Regions from separate parts of the Citrobacter sedlakii genome, predicted to be linked through region 2. Evidence: predicted binding sites of a transcription regulator. Region 2 holds the regulator's gene; each other region holds the start of a gene.

Region 1 (3,282 bases), 2.2 Mb from region 2:
GGTTTCGTAGTCGTGAAAGAGAAAGGTGGGTTGCTGCTGACCGTCATTCATAAAAAAGTGTATTCCGTGGCTGAAAGTTGCGCGCTGCCTGAACGCAACAGAGTAGCAAAATTCGGCGGGGCGATCAGCCAGAGCTGTTGTCAGGAGGCGAATAAAATGGCGTGAGGTAAAAATGCGGACCCCGTCTGAGTGGAAAAACGTGTCTTACGTCACATTTTCTTGCAATTAATCCCTGTTCGTTTATCAGATTTTCCGTAAAAAGGACGGCTCTTTTGTCACACCTGAGGATATGCTGTGGAACGCCGTCTGTTTATTGCCGCTTCGTTACTCGCTACGCACCTTTCTACCGCGCTCGCGTCAAGCACTGTCGACTTCGCGCCGCAGCCACCTGCGGTAGAGGCCGCTTCATGGGTGCTGATGGACTACACCACCGGGCAAATCCTTACCGCCGGAAATGAACATCAGCAGCGCAACCCGGCGAGTCTGACCAAGCTGATGACCGGCTACGTGGTTGACCGGGCCATCGACAGCAAGCACATTTCTCCTGACGACATGGTTACGGTTGGGCGCGACGCATGGGCCAAAGATAACCCGGTGTTTGTCGGTTCTTCGCTGATGTTTCTCAAACAAGGTGAACGCGTCTCGGTGCGCGATCTCAGCCGTGGTTTGATTGTTGATTCCGGTAATGACGCCTGCGTTGCGCTGGCGGACTATGTGGCCGGCGGGCAGCCGCAGTTCGTGGCGATGATGAACAGCTATGTCAGGAAGCTGCATTTGCAGGACACCCATTTCGAGACGGTTCACGGCCTGGATGCGCCGGGACAGCACAGCTCCGCGTACGATCTGGCCGTGCTTTCACGGGCGATCATTCACGGCGAACCTGAGTTTTATCACATGTACAGCGAGAAAAGCCTGACCTGGAACGGCATCACCCAGTACAACCGCAACGGTCTGCTGTGGGATAAATCGCTGAACGTCGACGGCCTGAAAACCGGACATACTTCTGGCGCGGGCTTTAACCTGATTGCTTCCGCGGTTGATGGCAAGCGGCGTCTTATTGCGGTCATTATGGGGGCAGAAAGCCCGAAGGGTCGGGAGGAACAGGCGCGTAAACTGCTGCATTGGGGACAGCAGAATTTCGATACGGTGCAGATCCTGCGCAGCGGTAAGCAAGTAGGCGCTGAGCGGATCTGGTATGGCGATAAAGAGAAGATTGCGCTGGGCACCGAGCAGGATTTCTGGATGGCCTTACCAAAAGCGGAAATTCCTCACATCAAAGCGAAATATGTGTTGGATAAAGCGGAGCTTGAAGCGCCGCTCACCGCCCATCAGCGGGTCGGGGAAATCGAGCTGTATGATCGCGACAAGCTGATTGCCCACTGGCCTTTGGTGACGCTGGAAGCAGTTGACAAGGGCGGTCTGTTCTCGCGACTGAGCGACTACTTCCACCATAAAGCCTGACAGGAGACTGGCAGGAGTTCGCCTCTGCTCACATAATAATCACAAATAACTTGTGGCTGTTATTTCGACTTCGTTACACTGTATATAAATACAGTGTAACAATGGAGGCAACATGAACTACGAGATCAGACAAGTCGATAAGCGAACCGTAGCGGGTTTCCACCTGGTGGGACCCTGGGAACAAACGGTGAAGCAGGGCTTTGAGCAACTGATGATGTGGGTGGACGGCAAACAGATCGTAACGGATGAATGGATCGCCGTGTATTTTGACAATCCGGACGACGTTCCCGCAGAGAAACTGCGCTGCAGTACGGTGGTGTCCGTCCCGACCGATTTCGTTATCCCGGAAAACAGCGAAGGCGTTACGCTGAGCGAAATCGAGGGCGGGCAATACGCTACGGCGGTTGCCCGCGTAACGGACACGGATTTCGCCACGCCGTGGTATCAGTTCTTCAATAGTTTGTTGCAGGACAAAGCGTATGAGATGGCCTGCAAACCGTGCTTTGAAGTCTATCTTAACGATGGCTGCAAAGACGGCTACTGGGACATTGAGATGTATATCGCCGTACAACCTGCCGTCAAATAAGCGCGAAAACCTGGCGGACTGGCGCTAAGTGAGACTACGCTTAGCGAGATGTCCTGTCCGCTACGGTGAAATTTTCAGTGTAAAAGCAGGTACAATCCGTTTATTGTTTTTCTGACGGAGTGCATGAGTGCGTGCCGACAAGTCGCTGAGTCCCTTCGAAATCCGCCTGTATCGCCATTACCGTGTCGTGCATGGCATCCGTATTGCGCTGGCCTTTATCCTGACCTTTCTCCTCGTCCGGTTGTTTAACATTCCGGAAGGCACCTGGCCTTTGATCACGCTGGTGGTGATCATGGGGCCGATCTCCTTTTGGGGAAACGTGGTTCCCCGCGCCTTCGAGCGAATCGGCGGCACAATTCTTGGTTCGGTACTCGGGCTGGTGGCGCTGCGTCTTGAGCTGTTTTCCTTACCGCTGATGCTGTTATGGTGCGCAGCGGCGATGTTTCTCTGCGGCTGGCTGGCGCTGGGGAAAAAACCGTATCAGGCGCTGTTGATCGGCATTACGCTTGCCGTGGTGGTTGGCGCGCCAGCCGGGGATATGGAGACCGCGCTGTGGCGCGGCGGCGATGTCATTCTCGGCTCGCTTCTGGCGATGTTGTTTACCGGCATCTGGCCGCAGCGGGCCTTCATTCACTGGCGTATCCAGTTGGCGCACTGCGTGACAGCATACAACCGGGTTTATCAGGCGGCGCTGTCGCCCAATCTGCTGGAACGTCCGAGGTTGGAGAAGCACCTGCAACAGTTGCTGAGCGATGTGGTGAAAATGCGCGGGCTTATCACGCCAGCCAGCAAAGAGACGCGCATTCAGAAATCGATTTTCGAAGCCATTCAGACCGTGAATCGCAATCTGGTCTGCATGCTGGAGCTGCAAATCAACGCCCTGTGGGCAACGCGCGCGAGCCACTTCGTGATGCTCAACGCCCACACGTTGCGGGAAACTCAGCAGATGACGCAGCAGGCGCTGCTGACCATCACCCACGCGCTGTTTGAAGGGAACCCGCAGCCGATCCTTGCCAATACCGAAAAACTGAATGATACCGTTAATGAACTGCGGACGCTTATCCGCCAGCATGACGAGCGCAATGTAGCGGAAACGCCGATCCACGGTTATGTGTGGTTGAGTCTGGAAACCGCACGCCAGCTGGAGCTGCTTTCACATCTTATCTGCCGGGCGCTGCGCAAATAATCAGCAGATGAGGAGAATGAACCGGGTGCTGCTTCGATTCAGCAACGAA
Region 2 (3,282 bases):
CGAGATACTCGCGGAACACCGTCGAATAGAGCTTATTGCCTTTAAAAGTGCGGCGGATAAAGAACGCGCCCAGGCGACGGAAAATCGGTCCCGCAGGCCAGAAGTTCAGGTTGATACCGGCAGCGATATGCGGCGGCACCAGCCCCTGATGGTAAAGAACATACGAGAGCAGCAGATAGTCCATATGGCTGCGGTGGCACGGCACATAGACGATTTCGTGCCCGTCGTGGGCCAACTGGCGCACGCGCTCGGCGTTATGGACGTTGATCCCCTGATACAGACGGTTCCAGGTAAAGCCCAGAATGCGGTCGGTCAGGCGAATCATCTCGTAAGAAAAGTTCGCAGCGATCTCTTCCATCAGCGCAATGGCGTTTTGCTGCGCTTTTTCGTGGGAGATCTTCTTGCTACGCGCCTCGTCTTCTACCGCGCGGGCAATGGCTTTCGAGGCCAACAGTTTGTTAAACAGATCCTGTCGCGCCGGCAGACGCGGACCGACCGCCGCCAGACGCTGACGGGCGAAGTGCATACGCGCCACGCGCGCCAGTTTCTGCGCGATGGTTTTGTCGGTGCCGTGTTCGTCGGCCATGCGGCGCAGCGACACGGACGGCGAGAAACGCACAAAGCTGTCGCGCCCCAGCCAGGAGACGGCAAAGAATTTCTGAATGCCGTTAAGCATACGTAGCGGCGGATTCACTTCGCCTTTTTCACGTCCAGGCGAGCGGCCAAACATCACCGAGACCGGCACCATTTGCACATCCAGGTCTGGATTACTGCGATGCAGATCGAGATAGTTATGGAACAGCTTGATAGATTCTTCTTTCGGCGTGTAATACGTAAAGACACGCGGTCCGCCATGAATAAAGACATAGCGCGGCAGCAGCGTGCCGTCGATCTCCAGCGGCTCTAACGGGTCGGGAAGATCGTGCGCCAGACACTGCGCGCGCAGTGTGAGTAAGTCCGCTTTGGAGTTATACGGCAAAACGTACATAATTGGGCGAGAGGTATCGAGTCCCAGTTCCGGGGCAGGATCCGCCGGAATAGACTTGCTTTTTACCAGTACGCTTAATGGTAAATTCAGTAATTTATAGTAAATTCGTGGCCAGCCGGACATAAACGATGTAAAGCCTCTGGTTAATAATGCAAATGCGCTGCAAGGATATCAGAAAGTCATGTGAATTTCTGTTGTATACGGTCATACTTCGCGCCGCGTTGCCCGCACTCAGATTATACGCGCTAACAAAGCATTGTCATTGACGCCAATAATGCAAAAAGGTTCTTTTAATGGCTAACAATACCACTGGATTCACCCGAATTATTAAAGCAGCCGGTTACTCCTGGAAGGGGTTTCGCGCAGCATGGGTCAACGAGGCGGCGTTCCGTCAGGAAAGCATTGCGGTGCTGGCAGGCGTGGCCATCGCCTGTTGGCTGGATGTCGATGCTATTACCCGCGTTCTGCTGATTGGCTCGGTGCTGCTGGTCATGGTTGTTGAAATTTTAAACAGTGCAATTGAAGCCGTCGTCGACCGTATTGGATCCGAATATCACGAGCTGTCAGGACGGGCGAAGGACATGGGATCGGCGGCAGTGCTGCTTTCCATTATTGTCGCGCTGATCACCTGGGGCATTCTGCTGTGGGCCCATTTTCACTAACAACATACGCGCTCCGTTCCATAACCGCATAAAACTGCGGATCATTGTGCAGTTTGTGGTTCCAAAATCACCTTTAGCTGTATATACTCACAGCATAACTGTATATACACCCAGGGGGCGGAATGAAAGCGTTAACGGCCAGGCAGCAAGAGGTGTTTGATCTTATTCGGGATCACATCAGCCAGACAGGTATGCCGCCGACGCGTGCGGAAATCGCGCAGCGTTTGGGGTTCCGTTCCCCAAACGCCGCTGAAGAACACCTGAAAGCGCTGGCGCGCAAAGGGGTGATTGAAATCGTTTCCGGCGCGTCCCGCGGCATTCGACTGCTGCAGGAAGAAGAAGATGGCTTACCGCTGGTCGGTCGCGTTGCGGCAGGCGAGCCGCTGCTGGCGCAGCAGCACATTGAAGGCCATTACCAGGTCGATCCGTCACTGTTTAAACCGAATGCCGACTTCCTGCTGCGCGTCAGCGGTATGTCGATGAAAGACATCGGCATTATGGACGGCGATCTGCTGGCGGTACACAAAACGCAGGATGTACGTAACGGTCAGGTGGTCGTGGCGCGCATTGATGACGAAGTAACGGTAAAACGCCTGAAAAAACAGGGCAACAAAGTCGAGCTTCTGCCAGAAAACAGCGAATTTACACCGATCGTCGTGGATCTGCGTGAACAAAGCTTCACGATTGAAGGGCTGGCCGTCGGCGTCATCCGCAACGGTGAATGGCTGTAATTTCATTTAGCCGGATATAAGAGCGTACGCGCCGTTATCCGGCGCCAGGCCTGGCAGCGCTGTGCTTATCAGGCCTGTATAATTTTAAATCTACGATAACTGCTCCTCAGGCTTCTTCTCATGCCGTTCTTTGCATCTGCTGATAAAGCGCTCTGGCGTCTTGCCTTACCCATGATTTTCTCCAACATCACTGTGCCGCTGCTTGGGCTGGTAGATACCGCGGTGATAGGCCACCTTGATAGTCCTGTTTACCTCGGCGGGGTGGCGGTTGGGGCGACGGCTACCAGTTTTCTGTTCATGCTGCTGCTCTTTTTACGAATGAGCACTACCGGGCTTACGGCGCAGGCGTTTGGAGCGAAGAACCCACAGGCGCTGGCGCGCGCGTTAGTACAGCCATTGCTGCTGGCGCTGGGCGCTGGCCTGCTCATTGCGCTCTGCCGAACGCCGCTGATCGATCTGGCGCTGCATATCGTCGGCGGTAGCGAAGCGGTGCTGGCGCAGGCAAGACGCTTCCTGGAAATCCGCTGGCTTAGCGCGCCCGCCTCGCTGGCCAATCTGGTCCTGCTGGGCTGGCTGCTCGGTGTGCAGTATGCGCGGGCGCCGGTGATTCTGCTGATTGTCGGTAACATCCTCAACATTATCCTCGACCTGTGGCTGGTGATGGGCCTGCATATGAACGTGCAGGGCGCTGCGCTGGCTACGGTGATAGCTGAATACGCCACGCTATTGCTGGGAATGCTGATGGTGCGCAAGGTGCTGCATCTGCGCGGCGTCTCGATGGAGATGTTAAAGCAGGCCTGGCGCGGGAATATTCGTCGCCTGCTGGCGCTTAATCGCGACATTATGCTGCGTTCGCTGCTGCTCCAGCTCTGCTTTGGCGCCATTACTGTTCTTGGCGCAA
Region 3 (3,282 bases), 1.7 Mb from region 2:
CGCAAACCAGACCTTCCCATTCCCTGACGCGTTAATGCCGTCGATTACCGTCATGAGTGCCGCGCTATTAGCTTTCGGGGCGAAATTGTCAAACAAATTAAGCTGTGCTGTGCCGCGACTAAAAAAGTCAGCCAGCATGACACCCGCTTTCATGTAACGGTAACCTTCGACCCATATTCGATCCAGTGATTCTATCGCGGCACGAATGATGTCACGCGTATCATCAGAAGGTGCCAGTAATTTCACCGACGATTGATTTCCATAGTAAACTTCATTATCTGCGTGCGGGCTGGTGCGTAGAAAAACGCTAACAAAAGCACAAAACTGATGTTCACTACGTAATTTTGCTGCAGCGCGCTCTGCATAGGTGCAGACAGCCTGACGCATATCGGCATACTCGGTAATACGATACCCAAAAGAGCGGCTGCACATAATCTGTTGCTTATTTGGCGGGAATTCCTCAAGCTCCAGACACGGTTCACCACGCAGTTCACGCAACGTTCTTTCCAGAACAACGTTGAAATGCTTTTTGATTACCCACGGTGAGCTATTGGCTAAGTCCAGCGCTGTACTGATCCCCATAGCGTTCAGTTTTTTACTTATGTGCCTTCCTACCCCCCATACCTCCTCTACAGGTACGCGCTCTAACAGCTTGCGCTGACGTGATATGTCGGATAAATCAACCACACCTCCCGTTCCAGGCCATCTTTTTGCTGCGTAATTTGCTAATTTTGCTAACGTTTTGGTTTGCGAAGCGCCGACCCCGATCGTGAGCCCGGTATTTTTAAACACCTGGTTTCGCACGGTTTTGCCAAAATCTGTCAGCGACATGCAGTTGGCTACGCCCGATAAGTCGATAAAGGCTTCATCGATTGAATAGATCTCGATGGATGGCGACATCTCCGTCAGCGTCTGCATAACCCGTGCACTGAGGTCGGCATAAAGGGCATAGTTTGAGCTGAATATGTGCACTGCAGAGGGGAATGTCTTATTTTTCAATTTAAAAAATGGTTCTCCCATCGTGATGCCGAGCGCTTTTGCCTCTGCTGAACGCGAAATTACGCAGCCGTCGTTGTTAGAGACCACCACCACGGGTTTTCCCTTTAAATCCGGGCGGAACACTGTTTCACAGGACGTATAAAAGCTGTTGACGTCGGCCAGAGCAAACATCGTCATTGATGTGACTTCACTGAAAATGTCACTACGCCAAATATTTCCAGATCTTCTGGATGATGAAACGTAATGGGTGAGTAATTGCTATTGTGCGGTACTAGTTGTAAGACCGGATGAGTTCGTAGCTCCTTGACAGTAAACTCGCCGGCGACAGCAGCAATCACAATATCGCCATGGCTTGCAGACAGAGAACGGTCAATTACCAGAAGGTCACCATCCCCAATTCCAGCCCCTGTCATGGAGTCGCCGCTTACTTTAATAAAATACGTGGCGCTAGGATGGGCTATCAAAAGCGTATTGAGATTCAGCCTATCTTCAACATAGTCTTGCGCGGGGCTGGGAAAGCCACAAGGTACCCGTTCCGTAAAGAGAGGAAGAGGGATAGAGGGGGCAATCTCAAAGGGATAAAAAATCTTCATAATGAGAGACTCAATTTGACTGTGTTTATATACAGTATCACTGAGGTTTTAGCACGTTCAACCTTCTTCTAGCAGTTTTCTGGAACCGTTTGAAGTTGGGAGTAATTTAGATTTACCGTATGAGTCGTAAGGTGAGATTGTAGAAATCCACTACAAGTTTTTTGGTCCGCTGAGAGCGAGAAGCGGACCCTGAAATCAGGGCCCGCCTGTTTTTATCTGAGCATCAGCAGAGGCTGGTTGCTATCAGACAACATCTCTGTTGTGTTGCTGCCGATAAAGAACCTGCGTAGTCGTGAATGCCCATATGCCCCCATGACCATAAGATCAATTTCGTTTTCCTCGGCATAGCGGCACAGTGCCTGAGTCACGGTGTCGGCTTTAAGCAGACTTGCCTGACTGGTTATGCCAGCTCTTTGCAACAAAGAGTGAGCTGCCTCAAGCAATTCTGATTTTCCATTCACCATCACCAGGTGGCAGGCCAGGTTCAAAAATAACGGACTTACAGAAAGTCGACGCAAATTTTCCAGACTCGCTTCACTTCCGTCATAGGCGAACATAACACGTGAAGGAACCGAGAAGGTTTCGGGTACAATTAACACAGGATTTTTTTGCAGACGAATAACATTCTCAATATGGCTCCCGACCGGATTGGATGCCCCCCGGCGCCCCAGCACCATAAGACGCGTATCCCCCAGTTCAGCCAAAATCCCGTCCAGCGTGCCATGTTTTTGTAATTGCTGTGGTGCCGGTAATCCCGCCTTTGTCAGCAGTTCAGCACAGTTTTTCAGGATGGCTTTACCCTGCGTCATCAATAATCGGTTACGTTCACCCTCAAGGCGAACCAGCTCATCTGTAAAATGCTCCCGACTGTCTAAGCCAATGGTTCCTGTCAGGTCCGAAACCAAAGGCTGGTCACTTTTTTCCAGGACATGAAGCAGGGCCACCGATATCTTCAGCGCGGAGGCAGCCCAGGCCGCATATTCGCAGACTGCCTTTGTTGATGACGAGCCATCCACACAGGCAACAACGGTGTTGTTCATTTCATGACTTTCGGACATTAATGACCTCCCATTAATTTATCAACTTCTTCGGGTTTATCATGCACACCAAACCGGTCAACAATGGTACGGGTGGCATCATTCATCCCGCGTATCTCAACCTCAGCTCCCTCTCTGCGGAACTTAATAACCACCTTGTCCAAGGCACTCACCGAAGTGATGTCCCAGAAATGGGCGTGTGAAACATCTATCGTCACATTCTCAATCGCCTCACGGAAATCAAAGTGGCTGGTAAAGCGATCTGCTGATGCAAAGAATACCTGGCCGGTGACGGTATAAGTTCGACTCGTCCCTTCCGGAACTGAGGTTACACGCATGAAACGGGATACTTTCGTAGCAAAGTTGAGCGAAGCAATTAGTACACCGGTCAGCACGCCGAAGGCCAGATTATGTGTTGCCACCACAACTGCGACGGTGGCAAGCATAACCACGCTGGTTGAAAGGGGGTGTGTACGCAGGTTTGTAATGGAGCGCCAGGAGAATGTCCCGATGGAAACCATAATCATCACTGCGACTAGCGCCGCCATCGGGATTTGTGATACCCAGTCGCGCAGGAACACAATCAGGCAAAGCAGCACCACGCCAGCTGTGAGGGTTGAAAGCCGTCCACGACCACCGGATTTTACGTTGAT

Evidence for each region. Region 2 encodes LexA, which represses DNA repair genes until DNA is damaged. Its sites were predicted from a motif close to TNCTGTATGTACATACAGNA; they were not measured.
Region 1: a site for LexA is predicted at 1,538-1,557, ahead of sbmC (DNA gyrase inhibitor SbmC). Genes of this name have one in related genera too.
Region 3: a site for LexA is predicted at 1,610-1,629, ahead of umuD (translesion error-prone DNA polymerase V autoproteolytic subunit). Genes of this name have one in related genera too.

The regions. Positions count from the first base shown of each region.
Region 1 is NZ_CP071070.1:1,845,733-1,849,014, forward strand. Features, by position in the region: gene sbcB (exodeoxyribonuclease I) at 1-51, opposite strand, end outside; gene dacD (serine-type D-Ala-D-Ala carboxypeptidase DacD) at 295-1,461, shown strand; gene sbmC (DNA gyrase inhibitor SbmC) at 1,574-2,047, shown strand; gene JY391_RS08690 (FUSC family protein) at 2,175-3,233, shown strand.
Region 2 is NZ_CP071070.1:4,392,273-4,395,554, reverse strand. Features, by position in the region: gene plsB (glycerol-3-phosphate 1-O-acyltransferase PlsB) at 1-1,111, opposite strand, end outside; gene JY391_RS20825 (diacylglycerol kinase) at 1,282-1,650, shown strand; gene lexA (transcriptional repressor LexA) at 1,773-2,381, shown strand; gene dinF (MATE family efflux transporter DinF) at 2,502-3,282, shown strand, end outside.
Region 3 is NZ_CP071070.1:1,286,115-1,289,396, reverse strand. Features, by position in the region: gene umuC (translesion error-prone DNA polymerase V subunit UmuC) at 1-1,170, opposite strand, end outside; gene umuD (translesion error-prone DNA polymerase V autoproteolytic subunit) at 1,173-1,592, opposite strand; gene JY391_RS06155 (universal stress protein) at 1,805-2,632, opposite strand; gene JY391_RS06150 (SulP family inorganic anion transporter) at 2,650-3,282, opposite strand, start outside.